One region of the Herbaspirillum sp. NPDC101396 genome, then DNA from elsewhere that is predicted to be linked to it. Evidence: riboswitches for the same ligand, from Rfam matches in the RefSeq annotation. Region 1 holds a riboswitch; the other holds the start of a gene.
The links. Region 1 has a riboswitch for cobalamin ahead of ACIROY_RS12390 (TonB-dependent receptor family protein). Riboswitches for the same ligand answer to the same signal wherever they lie in the genome.
Positions count from the first base shown of each region.

Region 2: linked by a shared signal. The riboswitch ahead of ACIROY_RS19795 (TonB-dependent receptor) and the one ahead of ACIROY_RS12390 (TonB-dependent receptor family protein) in region 1 are both predicted to bind cobalamin.

Region 1 is NZ_JBIWNT010000003.1:574,253-581,981, reverse strand. Features, by position in the region: gene ACIROY_RS12415 (segregation and condensation protein A) at 1-125, shown strand, start outside; gene panC (pantoate--beta-alanine ligase) at 203-1,042, shown strand; gene ACIROY_RS12405 (cobalamin-binding protein) at 1,042-1,941, shown strand; gene ACIROY_RS12400 (ABC transporter ATP-binding protein) at 1,947-2,717, opposite strand; gene ACIROY_RS12395 (FecCD family ABC transporter permease) at 2,714-3,697, opposite strand; gene ACIROY_RS12390 (TonB-dependent receptor family protein) at 3,715-5,637, opposite strand; cobalamin riboswitch at 5,700-5,961, opposite strand; gene ACIROY_RS12385 (protein phosphatase CheZ) at 6,375-7,109, shown strand; gene ACIROY_RS12380 (chemotaxis protein CheA) at 7,109-7,729, shown strand, end outside.
Region 2 is NZ_JBIWNT010000005.1:527,933-535,661, forward strand. Features, by position in the region: gene ACIROY_RS19780 (methyl-accepting chemotaxis protein) at 1-755, opposite strand, end outside; gene ACIROY_RS19785 (diguanylate cyclase) at 1,139-2,347, shown strand; gene ACIROY_RS19790 (ABC transporter substrate-binding protein) at 2,358-3,581, opposite strand; cobalamin riboswitch at 3,725-3,975, shown strand; gene ACIROY_RS19795 (TonB-dependent receptor) at 4,227-6,410, shown strand; gene ACIROY_RS19800 (ABC transporter substrate-binding protein) at 6,400-7,533, shown strand; gene ACIROY_RS19805 (FecCD family ABC transporter permease) at 7,530-7,729, shown strand, end outside.

The DNA.
Region 1 (7,729 bases):
GCGTACCGGTGGTGGTGGTGAATTTCATCGCCCTGCTCGAGCTGGCCAAGGAAACCCTGATCGAAATCACCCAGGCTGAAGCCTTCGCGCCGATCTACGTGCGGCTGTCCTATTCACCGAGCTGAGCTGCCGAACTCACCCTTCAGCTCCATCGGCCCAGTACATCGCAGCCTGCTTCCGCATCCATTCACGACACCACGCCATGAAAATCATCTCGTCCATCGAAGAACTGCGCGACCAGCTGCGCGGCCAATTGCGCACCGCTTTCGTCCCCACGATGGGCAACCTGCATGAAGGCCACCTGTCGCTGATGCGCCTGGCGCGCACCCATGGCGATCCGGTGGTCGCGTCGATTTTCGTCAACCGCCTGCAGTTCGGACCGAACGAAGACTTCGACAAATATCCGCGCACCTTCCAGGCCGACATCGACAAGCTGGAGAAGGAAGGCGTCTACGTCCTGTTCGCACCGACGGAAAGAGATCTCTATCCCGAGCCGCAGGAATACCGCGTGCAGCCGCCGGATGATCTCGGCAACATTCTCGAAGGCGAATTCCGTCCCGGCTTTTTCACCGGCGTGACCACCGTCGTGCTCAAGCTGTTCTCCTGTGTGCAGCCGCGCGTGGCGGTGTTCGGCAAGAAGGATTACCAGCAGCTGATGATCGTGCGCAATATGGCGCGCCAGTTCGCGCTGCCGACCGAAATCATCGCCGCCGAAACCTGGCGCGCCGACGACGGCCTCGCGCTGTCCTCGCGCAACGGCTACCTGTCGGCCGACGAACGCGCGGAAGCCCCCGAGCTGTACAAGGTGCTCAACCAGGTCGCCGACGAAGTGCGCGGCGGCCATCCCGACATTTCCAGACTGGAACGCAAGGCCATGGATGCGCTGACGCAGCGCGGCTGGCAACCCGATTACATCTCGATCCGCAAGCGCAACGACTTGCAGCCGCCGTCCGCCGGCGACCTGGCGCAGGGCGAACAACTGGTCGTGGTCGCCGCCGCCAAACTCGGCAAGACGCGCCTGATCGACAATCTCGAAGTCTGATGCGCTATCGGCTGATGCCGCTGCGGTTCGCTGTGCCGGCGGCGCTGGCGTTGCTTTGGGCCGGCAACGCCGCCGCAAGCATCACCGTCACCGATGATTTCGGCAACGACATTCGTCTCGACAAGCCCGCCCGCCGCATCGTCAGCTTGTCGCCGCATACCACCGAATTGCTCTACGCCGCAGGCGCCGGACCGTATGTCATCGGCGTCAGCAACTACAGCAACTATCCTCCGGCTGCGCTGCAAGTGACCTCGGTCGGCCGCATCAGCGCGGTCGACATAGAAAAAATCCTCACGCTCAAACCCGATCTGATCCTGGCCTGGCGCAGCGGCAACTCAGCCTCGCAGTTGCAGCAGCTGCGGGCGTTCGGTTTGCCGGTGTTCGAAAGCCAGCCGGCCGATTACGCAACGATTGCGACCTCGCTGGAACGGCTGGGTGTACTCAGCGGCACCGACGAACAAGGCCGCAAGGCGGCCGCGGATTTCCGCGCGCGCTGGCAGGCACTGAGCCGCAACTACCGTGACCGCAAGCCGGTCAACGTGTTCTATCAGATCTGGGGACGACCGCTGATGACGCTCAACGGCAAGCACATGGTGTCGACGGTGCTGCGCACCTGCGGCGGCAACAATATCTTCGGCGACTTGCCGCAACTGGCGCCCCACGTCAGCCTGGAGTCGGTGATTGCCGCCAATCCCGAGGCCATCCTTGCCCCCGACGACGCCAAGGATCATCCGCTCGATGAATGGCGTCAGTTCGGCAAGATGAAGGCGGTGGTCGCCGGCAACCTGTTCACGGTCAACGCCGACTGGCTTAACCGTCCGGGTCCGCGCGTCCTGGATGCGACCGAAGAAGTCTGCAAGATGCTCGATACAGTGCGCGCGCGGCGTCCGCCTGGCTAAAAAACTCAGGCCGGCATCAGCCACCGTCCTCCGGCAGATTCCACTATCTCGAAACGGCAATCGTAGGCCGCCTCCAGCAGGTCCGGGCGCAGAATATCCGTGGCCCTGCCCTGCCAGACTTTCCCCTCTGCGATCAACAACACATGCGACGCAAAACGCGTCGCCAGATTGATGTCGTGCATGGTGGCGACGACGGCGTGGTCAGCGTCCGCCAGTTCCTTGAGCGTGCGCATCACCAGCTGCTGCGCGGCGACGTCCTGATGCGAGGCCGGCTCGTCCAGCAGATAAAGTTGCGGCGCCTGCAGCATCAGCGTCGCCATCGCGACACGCTGGCGCTCGCCGCCCGACAAACGCATCACGTCGGCATCGGCGTAAGACGCCATGTCCAGACGTTCCAATGCATACAGCGCAGCGCGCCGGTCGGCTTCATCCGGCCAGCCCCAGCCCGGACGATACGGATGCAAACCCGCCATCACGCTGTCCAGTACGCTGCACGCAAACGCGTCGACCTGTTGCTGCACCTGCAAGCCGCGCCACAAGGCCAACTGCTGCGGCGCGGTTCGTGCGATGTCGCCATCCGGGGAACAGACGCGGCCGGACACAGGCTTCAACAAGCCTGCAACGGCATGCAGCAAAGTGCTTTTGCCGATGCCGTTTTTGCCGAGCACACACCAGAATTCACCGGCGCGCACTTGCCAGTTGAAGTTCTCCAACAAGGTGATGTCGCCGGCGCGCAAGGTCAGCGCCTCCACCTGCAGCAACAGGCCCGCCGTCATGCGCGACTCCGCGCCAGCAGCCACAGGAACAAGGGCACGCCGATCAAGGCCGTGATGACGCCGACCGGCAATTGCATCGGCGCGACAATCGTGCGCGCTGCCAGATCGGCCAGCGTCAAACCGGCTCCTCCGGCCAGCGCCGAGGCCGGCAGCAACACGCGCTGATCGTTGCCGACCAGCAGGCGCAGACCGTGCGGCACCACCAGCCCGACGAAGCCGATGGTGCCGGCCAGCGTCACTGCGGCAGCCGTCGCCAACGACGCCGCGCACAAGGTCGCCACGCGCAGTCGCACCACCGGCACCCCCAGCAACTGCGCAAAACTCTCTCCGCGCGCCAGCAGGTTCAAGCGCGGTGCATTCCATGTCGACCACAGCAAGACCGCGCCCGCGATGGCGGCGGCCACCGGCAGGAAGCGGCTGTCTTCGAGATCGCCCATGAGCCAGAACACCATGCCGCGCAATTGCGTATCTCCCGCCAGCGTCAGCACCAGCGTGATGACGGCGCCGAAACCGGCCGCCAGCATCACACCGGTCAGCAGCAGCCGATGCCCGGCCGCCATCGGCGACAGCGGCAAGCGCCGCAGCGATTTCCCGACCAGGCCGAACAGCAGCAGCACCGCCAGGCCGGCGCCCAATGCAGCGCCGACGGCAGCGATATTCTGGCGCGGCAAACCGATGGACGCAGCCAATAGCATCGCCAGCAAGGCACCCGCCGCAGATCCGCCGGAGACGCCAAGCACATAGGGTTCAGCCAAGGGATTGCGTAGCAATACCTGCATCAGCGCGCCCGCCATCGCCAGCAAGGCGCCGACGGTGAACGCCGTCAACGCGCGCGGCACGCGCAATTGCAGCAGCATGGCGATATCGGCAGAATCGCCGCTTGGGCGCAGACAGCCGGTGCTGCCGCACAGACCCGCCAGCACGAGCGCCAGCCCGGCCAATACGGCCAGGCAGGAAAGCACCAAGATCGCTCTGCGCATGAAGTCCTTGAGGTGATTTAAAAGTCGTAACGGGCGGTGAATTTTACTGCACGGCCGCTTTCCGGATAGATGCCCGAGGCGCAGCCGAAGGCTTGCGAGAAATAACGCCGGTCGCCCAGGTTGCTGCCGGTCAGCGCCAGCTCCCACGTACTCACGCGCATCGCGTAGCGCGCATCGACCGTGGTGTACGACGGCATGCGCGCATTGCAGGTATTGCTGAAGTCACTGCCGTAGCGCTGCGCATCGGCCCACAGCACGCCGAGGTTGACGGTCTGGTTGCCGGACTGCCAGTTGAGCCGCGCCGAGGCAGTATTCTTTGGCACCAGCACCATTTCCTTGCCGGCATTCGGACCGTCCGTGAAGGCGGCTGCAATGTGTTGGAAATTCGCCTTGAGGCTGAAGTCGGCGTTCAGGCGCGCGGCGGCGTCCAATTCGACGCCCTGCCGCTTGGTCGGATCGAGATTGACGTTGGCACCAAATGCGCCGACGGTGGGATCGTAAAACAACTCATCCTTGATGCGATGTCGAAACCACCTGAGCGTGGCATTGTTGTCGGCGCCGCCCCAGGTGGCGCCGAACTCCAGGTCATGCGAAGTCTGCGGCTTGAGGATTTGTCCGGCCGCCAGCACGATGCCGCGGTTTTCGTCCGCGGTCGGCAACCGGTAGCTTTGACCGGCTTTACCGAACAGGCGCAGCGACGGCAGCACCGCGTGGCTCGCCTGCACCTCCCAGGCGTTGACGCCTTGCGCCTTGTCGTAGGCGTTGGCGGTGCTGCGCTTGTCCATGACCTCATGGCGCAAACCCAGCGCGATACGGGTGTTGCCGGCGATCTGCACTTCGTCGCGCACGTAGGCCGCGCGCGCAGTCTGCGCCGCGTCGCCGCTGCCGTCGACGTTGCCGATCCCCCATTCGGAGAAATCGACGCCGGCCACCAGTTCGTTCTTCAACACGCCACCTTCGGCGATGTGGCGCAAGCGCGGCGAGAACTGCGTGGTGCGGCTATGCACTTCACTGACCGCGCCTCCGCCATAGCTGGAACGCGAAATCTTTTCGCGATGCGACAACTCGGCCGCGGCTTCCAGCGCGCCGAACTTGCGCTCGAAGAAAGCGGTGATGCGGTCGCTGTCGTAGGAGCCGTAATCTTTCGGCGTGGTGGCCTGACGCGGATTGGTAAGGAATTGCGCCATGCTCAGCGAGCCGGCCAGGCCGTAGTCGGCGCGTGCGAGATCAACCCGCAAGCCGAAGCGACCTTGATTGGAAAACCATTGCGCCGTGCCGCTGAAATTCTCCTGGTTGGAAGCATTGTTGTCGCGGTAGTTGTCGGCATGCTGTTTGCTGTACGCGGCATTCAGGGCGAAGCCGTCCCAGCCCTTGGCGACGCTGGCGCGGCCGCTGCGCAAACCGTTGCTGCCGATTTCGCCGACCACGCTGCCGTGGATTGCATCCGCAGCCGGGCGCTTGGTGATGATCTGGATCGTGCCACCGGTGGCGCCGTCGCCATACAGCACACTGCCGCCGCCGCGTACGATCTCGATGCGCTCGACCGAGTCGATCGGCACCGACGACAGCAAGGCGGTCGACAACTCGTTTTCCGACAGTCGGACGCCGTCGATCAGGATCACCATGTTCTGATCGCCATTGCTGCCGAAGCCGCGCATGTCTAGCGCGAAGTCGCCCGGCCCCGCCAGGCTTTGACGGCCATACACGCCACCCAGTTTGCGGATCGCCTCGTTGATGTTGTCGATACCGGCGTTGCGGATGTCTTCGGCGCCGATCACGGTCGCGCCCACGGGCGGAAACGCAGGATCGTTCGGAAAGCGCGACGCCGTAACGACGACCGGCGTGAGGCCGGGGTCGTCGGCGGCCTGCGCCAGCGATTGTGCAAGTGAAAACACAGCGCAGGCGATCGCGGCGCGGCGGGATGGGACGGTGAATTTCATGATGTCGTTTTGCAATGATCTCCGGGCCTGCCTCCCCGCAAGCCGGATTGAAATGGAACGCCTGGGCGTTCCCCTGTCGTGGCCGGTATCCGGGCTGCAAGCCTGGCCCGCCGCGCCTTCCCATGCCTTGCCGCGCGAAAGATGCGAGAGGGTCACAGTGGCGAAGTCGGCAGGTTGCCGTTCCGACAAGGAACGGCGCTTGCTTACCGTTGCGGGGGCAGCGCACGTTGGCGGAGGTCCTGGTTTCCCAGGCGACCGCGCCGTGCTTCCCGTTTAACTGCCGGCACGAACATGCCGGCGAGCACCAAAACGGCGCAATTGTATGCGCCAACGCCACAGGCGGCAATCATCCGTGACAAACGAAGCGGGCTTGCATTATGATTGCCCGAAGATCAACAAGATCGTCATAACGCCATTTAAATGGGGAATTTTCATCGCTTTTTAGCCGATGGAGCCGCTTGACAGGGACTTATAATCCATTCAACAAATAGCGGAAGTCCGTCCCTACCGGGACACTCTCCGGGGGATCGGGCAAAAACAGGGGCAAGCTCTCTACAGATTTTTTATTTGTTGCCGATATGCAATGGATATCCGGCGGCCGCTGCCGCGCACTTACAGCAACAGGAGCTTCATATCACCGAACCATCTCGTCGAACCATGTAATTCAGTTGTGACAGATTACCTGCCTCGCGGCGGAAGCAAATAACGCATCAAATTTGTATGGAGATACCAAGATCATGAGTGACGACGTTGATTTAGAAGCACTATTCGACGAGATTTCGGCGCAAACCCTGCCGGCTTCAGTCCCGGCAGCCGCGCCGGCAGTTTCGGCCCCCTCGGCCGCAACAGAAGATCCGCTCGAAGACCAGACCGACAAGCCCATGTACGAACGCCTGGGCGGCATCGTTCGCTTGTTGCACGACTCCATGCGCGAACTCGGCTACGACCGCTCGCTGTCAGACGTCGCATCGCAGATCGGCGATGCCCAGGGTCGCCTGGAGCATGTCGCCACGCTGACCGAACAAGCCGCCAACAAGGTGCTCAATTCGATTGACGCCGGCATGCCTGCGCAGGACGCACTCGCCAGCAAAGCCAAGGACATCGATGACCGCTGGGCGCGCCTGTTTGCCGGCCAGATGACCATCGACGAATTCAAGAACCTGGCCAACGATTCCAAGAAATTCTCTTCCGCCGTGATCGAAGCCACCGAGGTCGAAAAAGCCCGCATGCTCGAAATCATGATGGCGCAGGACTTCCAGGACATCACCGGGCAGTTGATCAAGAAGATCGTCGGCATCACCGCCGTGGCGGAACGCGAACTTGCGCAACTGCTGCGCGACAACGCACCGCCGGAAGTCAAGGCGGCGATCCAGGCCGACAAGCCGGTTGAGTTGTTGAACGGACCTTCTGCTCCCGGCTCGGCCATGGCGCAGAATGATGTGGATGACTTACTCGCTAACCTGGGGTTCTAATGGATGACGAAATGCTCAAGGATTTTGTCGTTGAGGCCTTGGACCTCGCGACTAGCGTTGAAGAGCATCTGCTGACTCTTGAACGGCATCCTGACGATCTGGAAATTCTGAACGCGGTTTTCCGCGCCTTCCACACCATCAAGGGCGGTGCGGGCTTCGTCAATTTGCCGGCCATGGTATCGGCCTGTCACCTGACGGAAAACCTGTTCGACGCCCTGCGCACCGGCAAGGCGCCGGTCACGCCGCTGGCGATCGAAGCGGCGCTGCAGGCCAGCGGCTTCGTCGCCGACCAGCTCAACGAGCTGGCCAACGGCGCCGATCCGGCCAGCCTGGCGTCGATGCCGCAGGACCTTGAAGACATTCTGACGCAAGCCATTGAAGGCAATGCGGCGGCGCCTGCTGTTGCTGCGCCTGCTGCTGCTGCTGCACCTGCTGCCAGTGCTGCAGCGCCTGTCAGTGCGGCCGCTCCGGCTGCCGGCTCGACGCCTTCCGCCAACGGCGGCGCCAGCGTTCTCGGCGCTGACGGCTCGCTTGACTGGAACGCCTTGTACCAGGCTGTGTCCGGCGGTACCGGAGAAGTTGCGCCAGTTGCTGCTGCAGCCGCCGAAGCAGCGCCTGCG
Region 2 (7,729 bases), on a different contig from region 1:
TGCTCGATGGCGTGGTAGAGCTCACCGCGGTCGACTGCGAAGGCCAGTTCCTTGACTTGTGCCGGTTCGGCGCCAAGTGCGCGGCGGATGTGACGGGTGATCAATGTCGCCAGCACGACGCCGGTGGCCATGGCAATCGCCAGCAGGACCAACATCAGCGCCTGGAAGCCGTGCGCCAGGTTGCGTGCACGGGCCGATTCAGCCTGGGTCATCTGTTCTTGCAGGTCGATGAACTTGTTGATCGACGCCAGCCATTCGACGAAAGCCGGCTTGCCTTGCTGCAGCATGATCTGGCGGGCGCCCTCGGTATCACCCGAGGTGCGGGCGACGATTATGCGTTGCACCAGCGGCATGGCGCGCGCTTCGATGGCCTTGATGGCGGCGAGGTCGGCGCGTTCTTCGGCGCGGATGTTCTTGCCTTTTTCACCGGAGAAGATAGCGTCCAGCGGTTGCGCCGATTGCTGGTAGTCGTTGTCCAGTTTGCTGATCAGGCCGGTGACGTCCTTGACTTCGGCGTCGCCCACCAGGGTCAGGTCGCGCAATGCGATGGCGCGATCGTGCACGCTGCCGCGGAAGTTGATCGCGTAACGCTGCTTGACGTTGTTGTCGTCGCTGATGGTGCTCAGGCTGCCTTCGATGGCATTGACCTTCATGATGCTGAGCACGGTGAGCGCCACCATCATGGCCAACACGATGGCGAAGCTGATTCCGAGGCGGGCTGCGACGCTGATGGCAGGCCGTGGCGATTGGTTCATGGTGATGCTCCCTGAGGTTGTACGCCGTCCGGAGTCGGCGCTTTTTATCTTGTTTTGGCGGTTGTTCGCATCTTGCGGTGCACAACAACCGCTAGCTGACGCAATCTTAGGGAATATCAATGAATAGTAAAAATTGATAGTTTTCATCAGTTCAATAGTTTTTATACACGACCCTTTCCAGTGCTGGATTAGCGCCGGATTTCCAGGTGGAAATGAGGTTGGACTGGCAGAAATGGTCAGAAATCTTTTTGCAAAAATACAAGAAAGAGCAATGAATGCCTGCGCGCGCTGCTCTGCCGACACTTTATGCAAAGAAATCATCGACCGCCGCCGGCCGGGCCTTGCGCATTACAATACGTTCCTGTTTGATTTCATTGCGCGCCATGCTGACCGTTGTCTCGATTCTCACCACGACCGCCCTGTTCAGCGTGGCGATGCTGCTGGTGCTGGGATCCCTGCTGCGTTCACCGGTGGCGGGTGTGCGCGAATGGTTTTTCGCCAACCTGGCAATGGTGGTGTCGCTTCCGTTGCTGGCCTTGCGCAATACAATTCCCGATGCCATTTCCATCGTCGTTGCCAACGTCATCGTGTCGCTGGCGGGCGCCTTCTATTACGCCGGCTGCGCGCGTCTTCTCGGCCGCCCGACGCGGTGGAAGCAGATGCTGGCCGGCGTGGCGCTGGTCGGCGTCGCCATGGTCGTGTGGCGCTACGTCGACGCCAACCTGCCGCTGCGCGTTGCCGCCTCCACGAGCTTCAACGCCATCATCTGTACTGCCGTCGGCGTGATCCTGCTGCGCCATCGCCCGCGCGATCGCAGTCCATATAATTTCTGGTTCGCGGCGCTGATGGCCTTCCTGTTCGCGGCGACGCAATTGGTGCGCGGCCTGTACTTCCTGACGCTGGCGCCGGACGAATCGCTGGCCATGCTCAACAGTGTCTGGAACATCAGCTTGCTGACCGTCGGCGCGGTAGTCATGCCGACGCTGACGATGATCGCGGTGATGATCGTGCATGACGCCATGCTGGCCAAGGTCGAACACGCGCTCAACCACGACCACCTGACCGGTGCGCTCACGCGCAAACGCTTCGAAACCATCGCGCGCGATTTGCTGGCGGGAGGGCAGCCGATACAGCCGACAGCGCCGCCGGTGCTGCTGCTGATCGACCTGGATCATTTCAAGCGCATCAACGACACCCATGGCCACGCCGGCGGCGACGACGTATTGCGCGCCTTCGTGCAGATGGCGCGCGGCGTCATGCGGCCGGGTGATGCGCTGGGGCGACTGGGCGGAGAAGAATTCGGCTTGCTGTTGCCGGCCACAAGCGCAGCCGATGCCGCTGCCATGGCGGAGTCGCTGCGCGCACAGGCGGAAGCCCAGATCGTGTCGGGCCAGTTCGGCGCCTGCCGCTACAGTATCAGCATCGGGGTCGCCTTTGCGCGACGCGACGACAGTCCCGACCGCCTCAACGCGCGCGCCGACCGCGCTCTGTACGTCGCCAAGAATGGCGGCCGAAACCGGGTGGCGATGGAAGAAATACAGCCGGAAACAAAACTGCCGGCAAACGCCGGCAGGAATGTGGTGCGGGCCTGACGCTGCCTGATCAATCGGCGGCGCGCAGCTTCTTCACTTCCGCGTCCGATGGTTGCAGGCTGGCGCCGTCGACGTACACGAAGCTGCTCATGATGCCCTTGCCGTCCTTGACGCCGGTGCGGCCGACGAAAGCACCCAGCGTCGACTGGTGATCCTGCGCGCGGTAGGTGATGGTCGCCACCGGCGTCTCCACCTTCAGACCTGAAAACGCTGCCGCCAGTTTGTCCGAATCGGCGCTGCCGGCTTTCTTCAGCCCGGCCGCAATCGACATCAGCGCGCTGTAACCGACCAGCGAACCGTTGCGTGGATAGTCATTGTATTTCTTGCGATAGGCGTCGACGAATTTCTTGTGCTCGGGCGTATTGATGGCGTACCACGGGTAGCCGGTCACGAGCCAGTTGCTGGGCGCTTCCGCGCGCAGCGGGTCGAGGTATTCCGGCTCGCCCGACAGCAGCGACACCACTTCGCGTCCTTCAAACAGACCGCGTGTATTGCCTTCGCGCACGAACTTGCCGAGGTCGGTCGCGAACAGCACGTTGAAGATCGCATCCGGCTTGGCGTCCGCCAGGGCTTGCGTGACCGCGCCGGCGTCGATCTTGCCCAGCGGCGCCGCCTGCTCGGCGACGAATTCGATGTCCGGCTGCGCCGCCTTCATCAGCGTCTTGAAGCTGGCGACGGCGGATTGGCCGTATTCATAATTCGGATAGACGATGGCCCAGCGCTTCTTCTTGAGCTTGGCGGCATCCTTGACCAGCGACGCCACCAGCATGTAGGTCGAAGGACGCAAACGATAGGTGTACTTGTTGCCGTTGTGCCAGACGATCTTGTCGGTCAGCGGTTCGGCCGCGAGGAAGAATATCTTGCGCTGCTTGGCGTAGTCGGTCAGCGCCAGACCGGTGTTGGACAGGAAGCCGCCGAACAGAAGCGACACCTGTTCGCGCTTGACCAGCTCTTCGGCCACGCGTACCGAGTCGCCCGGATTGCCGTTGTCGTCGCGCGAAATCACTTCCAGCTTCTTGCCGAGCACGCCGCCTGCGGCGTTGACTTCTTCCAGCGCCATTTCCCAGCCCTGGCGGTACGGCTCGAGGAAAGCCGGCTGCGCCTTGTAGCTGTTGATCTCGCCGATCTTGATGGTGGCTTGCGCTGCGGCGTTGCCGGAAAAACCTGCGGTGGCCAGCGCCGCCGCAACGGCGGTGAACTGCAGTATGTTCGTAAAGCGGAGTCGCGAATTCATGGTGTCCTTCCCGGTAAAGACGACAAGTATAGCGAGCGTCGGGAATTTGCACCTGTACGCGTCCTTGTTGCAGGAAGGAAAATATTCAGCATGTCAGCAACGGCGGACCCGGACGGCCGCATTGCAGGAAGCCATCTGCGCACGTATCATGGCGGAGTTTTGGTGCTCGCGGTCAGATTCCTTGACCGCAGTTAAACGGGAAACACGCGCTGTGTATTAGTTGTTGCAGCGGCAAACGTGTGCTGTCCCCGCAACGGTAAAACAGGCGTCGCGCATTGATGTAGCGCGACAGGTTTCCTCCATAGTCCACTGTGCCGCTTCAGATTTCAGGCATGGGAAGGCGAGGCGATCGGCCCTGTTAGCCCGGATACCGGCCAGAACGGATGGAAGCGAGCGGCCGGGGTATGTCGTGAACTGCGAAGCACTGCGCACTGCATACCGAATCCGTCATCCGCTCGACCGCCTCCGTTTGCGAGAGCTGTCGTCGCTTGCCGCATTCGTGCGTCCGCCGTCTTCGCACTTCACTCACTCACCGTTTTGCCCGTTTCCTTTGATCACAGCGCGCGGGGATGCGCGCCGTACAAAAACAGACCGCCACCATACACCACGCACCACGGATATGGCGGTCATCAAAGGGAAGCTCACATGAAACACTCTGCATCGCTGCGCACCGGCAAACCGCGCCTGTCTCATTTGCCGTATGCGCTGGCCGGCGCGTTCGGTACCTTTGCCGCCCTCCAGGCCGGCGCCGCCTTCGCACAAGCGACCGAGGCCTCGCTGCCCGAGATCACGGTATCGACCCAGGACGGCGGCAGCCTGAAGGCGCCCTCGACCGCCGGCGGCCGTCTCAACCTGACGCCGCTGGAAACCCCGGCCAGCGTCGCCGTCATCATGGGCGACACCATCCGCGACCGTGGCTACCAGACCCTGCTCGACGCCGAAACGCGCGCGCCCGGCGTGACCTCGGTGCCGTTTTCCGGCAACGGCAACAACTCGCTGTCGGCGCGCGGCTTCTACGGCCCCAATTCGATTTCGCAACTGTACGACGGCTTGCAGTTGTACAACGCCGGCGGCGTCGTGACCTTCCCGGTCGATCCGTGGAATGTGGAACGCGTGGAGTTCCTCAACGGCCCCGCTTCGGTGCTGTACGGCACGGGCTTCGTCGGCGGCGCGGTCAACGTCGTGCCCAAGCGGCCCGACCTGAATCTGAAACAGCAGTCCAATGAGGTGCAGTTTTCGGCCGGCTCCTTCGGCACCTATCGCAAGGCCTTCGACAGCACCGGCCCGCTCAGCGACACGCTGGCCTATCGCCTCGACGTCAGCCACGTCAATTCGGACGGTTGGATGGACCGCGGCCGCAGCGACAGCCTGACCGTGTCCGGTTCGCTGCTGTGGAAAGCCACGCGCGACCTGACTCTGACGCTGGCCAACGACTACGCCGATATCCATCCGGGCAGCTACGAAGGCACGCCCATCGTCAACGGCGCCATCGTACCCGGCACGCGCTTCAAGAATTACAACGTCGATGACGCCCAGGTGCGCTTCACCGAAAACCGCACCTATCTGCGCGCGCGTTACGAGCTCAACGACAAGGTCGTGCTCAACAACGACGTCTACCTGATCAAGCACGACCGCCGCTACAAGGAAACCTATACCTACACGTACAACCCGGCCACCGGCAACGTCGCGCGCTCCAACTACCGCGACATCGTCGGCGCACAGACCCAATACGGCGATCACGGCTACGCCACCATCGACAGCGAGCTGTTCGGCAACAAGAACCAGCTGGTGGTCGGCTTTGACCTCAACCGCTCACTCTACGACCGCAACGACAACACCAACGCCGCGGGCAACTTCGCCGGCAGCACCACCGTCAATGCGCTCAACTTCAATCCGGGCACGTTCGCACAGGGCAACTCGCCGGCCATCCGCGCCTTGTATCGCGTTACCGTCGACCAGGCCGGATTGTTCCTGCAAGACCGCTATCAGCTGAACAAGCAATGGGCCGTCACCGGCGGGCTGCGCGGCGACAACTACCAGACCAAGCGCGATGACTTCATCACGCGCCTGACCGCCAACGGCAACCAGAATGCGGTGTCATGGAATACCGGCGTGGTCTTCACACCGGTGACCGACACCTCGCTGTACGCACAATACGCGGTGGCATCCGATCCGGTCACCTCGCTGGCCAGCATCAGCGCATCGCAGATGCAGTACGGCGTGTCCAAGGGCAAGCAGGCCGAAGTCGGCGTCAAGCAAGCCTTGTGGAACGGCCGCGTGGAATGGACGCTGGCGGCTTATCGCATCATCAAGAACAACCTGCTGGCGCCGAACATCAACAACACCGCCCTCTCCGACACCGTCGGCCAGCAATCGTCGCGCGGCCTGGAAGGCTCGCTGACCTTCAAGCTCAACGACGACTGGCGCGTCGAGGCCAATGCCTCGGTGCTGCAGGCGCGCTTCGATAACTTCGTCGCCACGGTCGGCGGCAAGGCGACCTCGCTGGCCGGTTACCGTCCGCAGTTCGTGCCGAAACGCACCGGCAACCTGTTCGTGCTGTGGAACGCCACGCCGCAAGTGGAAGCCCGCACCGGCGCCCATTACGTCAGCGATCGCTACTCGGACAACACCGACCAGTCGCGCCTGCCGGCGTACACCGTGCTCGACGCCGGCGTGGCGTGGAAGGCGACTCCGAAGCTGAAGTTCGATTTGCGCATCGACAACCTCACCGACAAGGTCTACGCCGCATCGACCTACGCCGGCACGGCGACGCAATGGATCCTGGGCGCACCGCGCACCTACACGGTCACCGGCAACTATGCGTTTTGACCGGATCATTCCGCTGCAGCAACAGCAGCAGCCCCAACGACGACGGCTGTTGCGGCTGTTGCTGCTGTCGCTGGGGCTGCCGTTGCTGGTGCGGGCGCCCTCGGTCCATGCCGCAGACACCCTTCACAGCCTGACGTTCAAGGACGACGTCGGTCGTGAACTCACCCTGAAGACGCCGCTGAAACGCGTGGTCGTCTTCAACCGCTACACCACCGAATTCGTGCGCGCCGTGGCCGGCATGCAGCCGGTGGTGGGCGTCGACATCGACTCCGCGCGCAGCCATAGCTACTGGCCGACGGTGACGCCGGCCATGCTGGCAGGACAGGGGCAGTCGAGTCCCAATTACGAAGCCATCGTCGCGATGCAGCCGGATGCGGTTTTCTTCCCGCGCAACAGCGACTGGCAAAAGGCGGCCACCGTGCTCGGCCGCTTCGGCATCCCGGTGGTAGTGGTCACTGCCTGGGACGTGCTCAAGCATGAAGAAAACGTCACGCTGTTCGGCCGACTGTTCGAGCAACCGCAACGCGCCACCAAACTCAACGCTTTCTATCGCCGCTACCGCGACCTGCTGGCTCAGCGCTTGCAGAACCTGCCGATGGCGCAGCGCAAGCGCGTCTACATTGAAGAAGTCGGCGCCTACAAGACCCTGTTGAAGGGCTCCGGCTGGCACGACATGGTCGAGGTCGGCGGCGGCGTCAATGTGTTCCGCGACGTCAGCGTCCTCAGCCAGCCGTCGGCGCGCGGCAGTGTGCAGGGCTTCAGCGTCGATCCGGAAGAAGTCGTCGCGCGCATGCCCGACGTCATCGTCAAACTTGAACCAGGCCAGTACGAACCACATAGCCGTGCGTTCTCGCTGCAAGTACTGGAAGCGGTCGCCGCGCGCCCCGGCTTCGATCGCATTCCGGCGGTGCGCAATCCCCCTGTGCAGGTGTATCACATCAGCTATTACCTGGCAGGCGGTTGTTCCAAGATCATCGGTGCATTACAGATCGCCAAATGGCTGTATCCGGATCGCTTCAAAGACATTGATCCCGACCAGGTCATGCGCACCTGGCTGGAGGATTTTCAACAGGTGCCGGCGCCGGGTGGTTACACCGCATCGCTGGCGGAGCTGCGCAAATGAACAAGACTCTTCTCATGCAAGCGTTGCAGCGTCATCAGCGTCGCAATGCGCTGGCGATGGTCGCCGGCGTCGCTCTGCTGATCGCCGCGATGGCGCTGGCCGGATCGCTGGGCGCGCAAAAATTCGGCATGGCGACCAGCCTCCGCGCTCTGTTCGCGCCGCTACTGCCGGCGGCGTGGCTGAGCGACATTCCGGC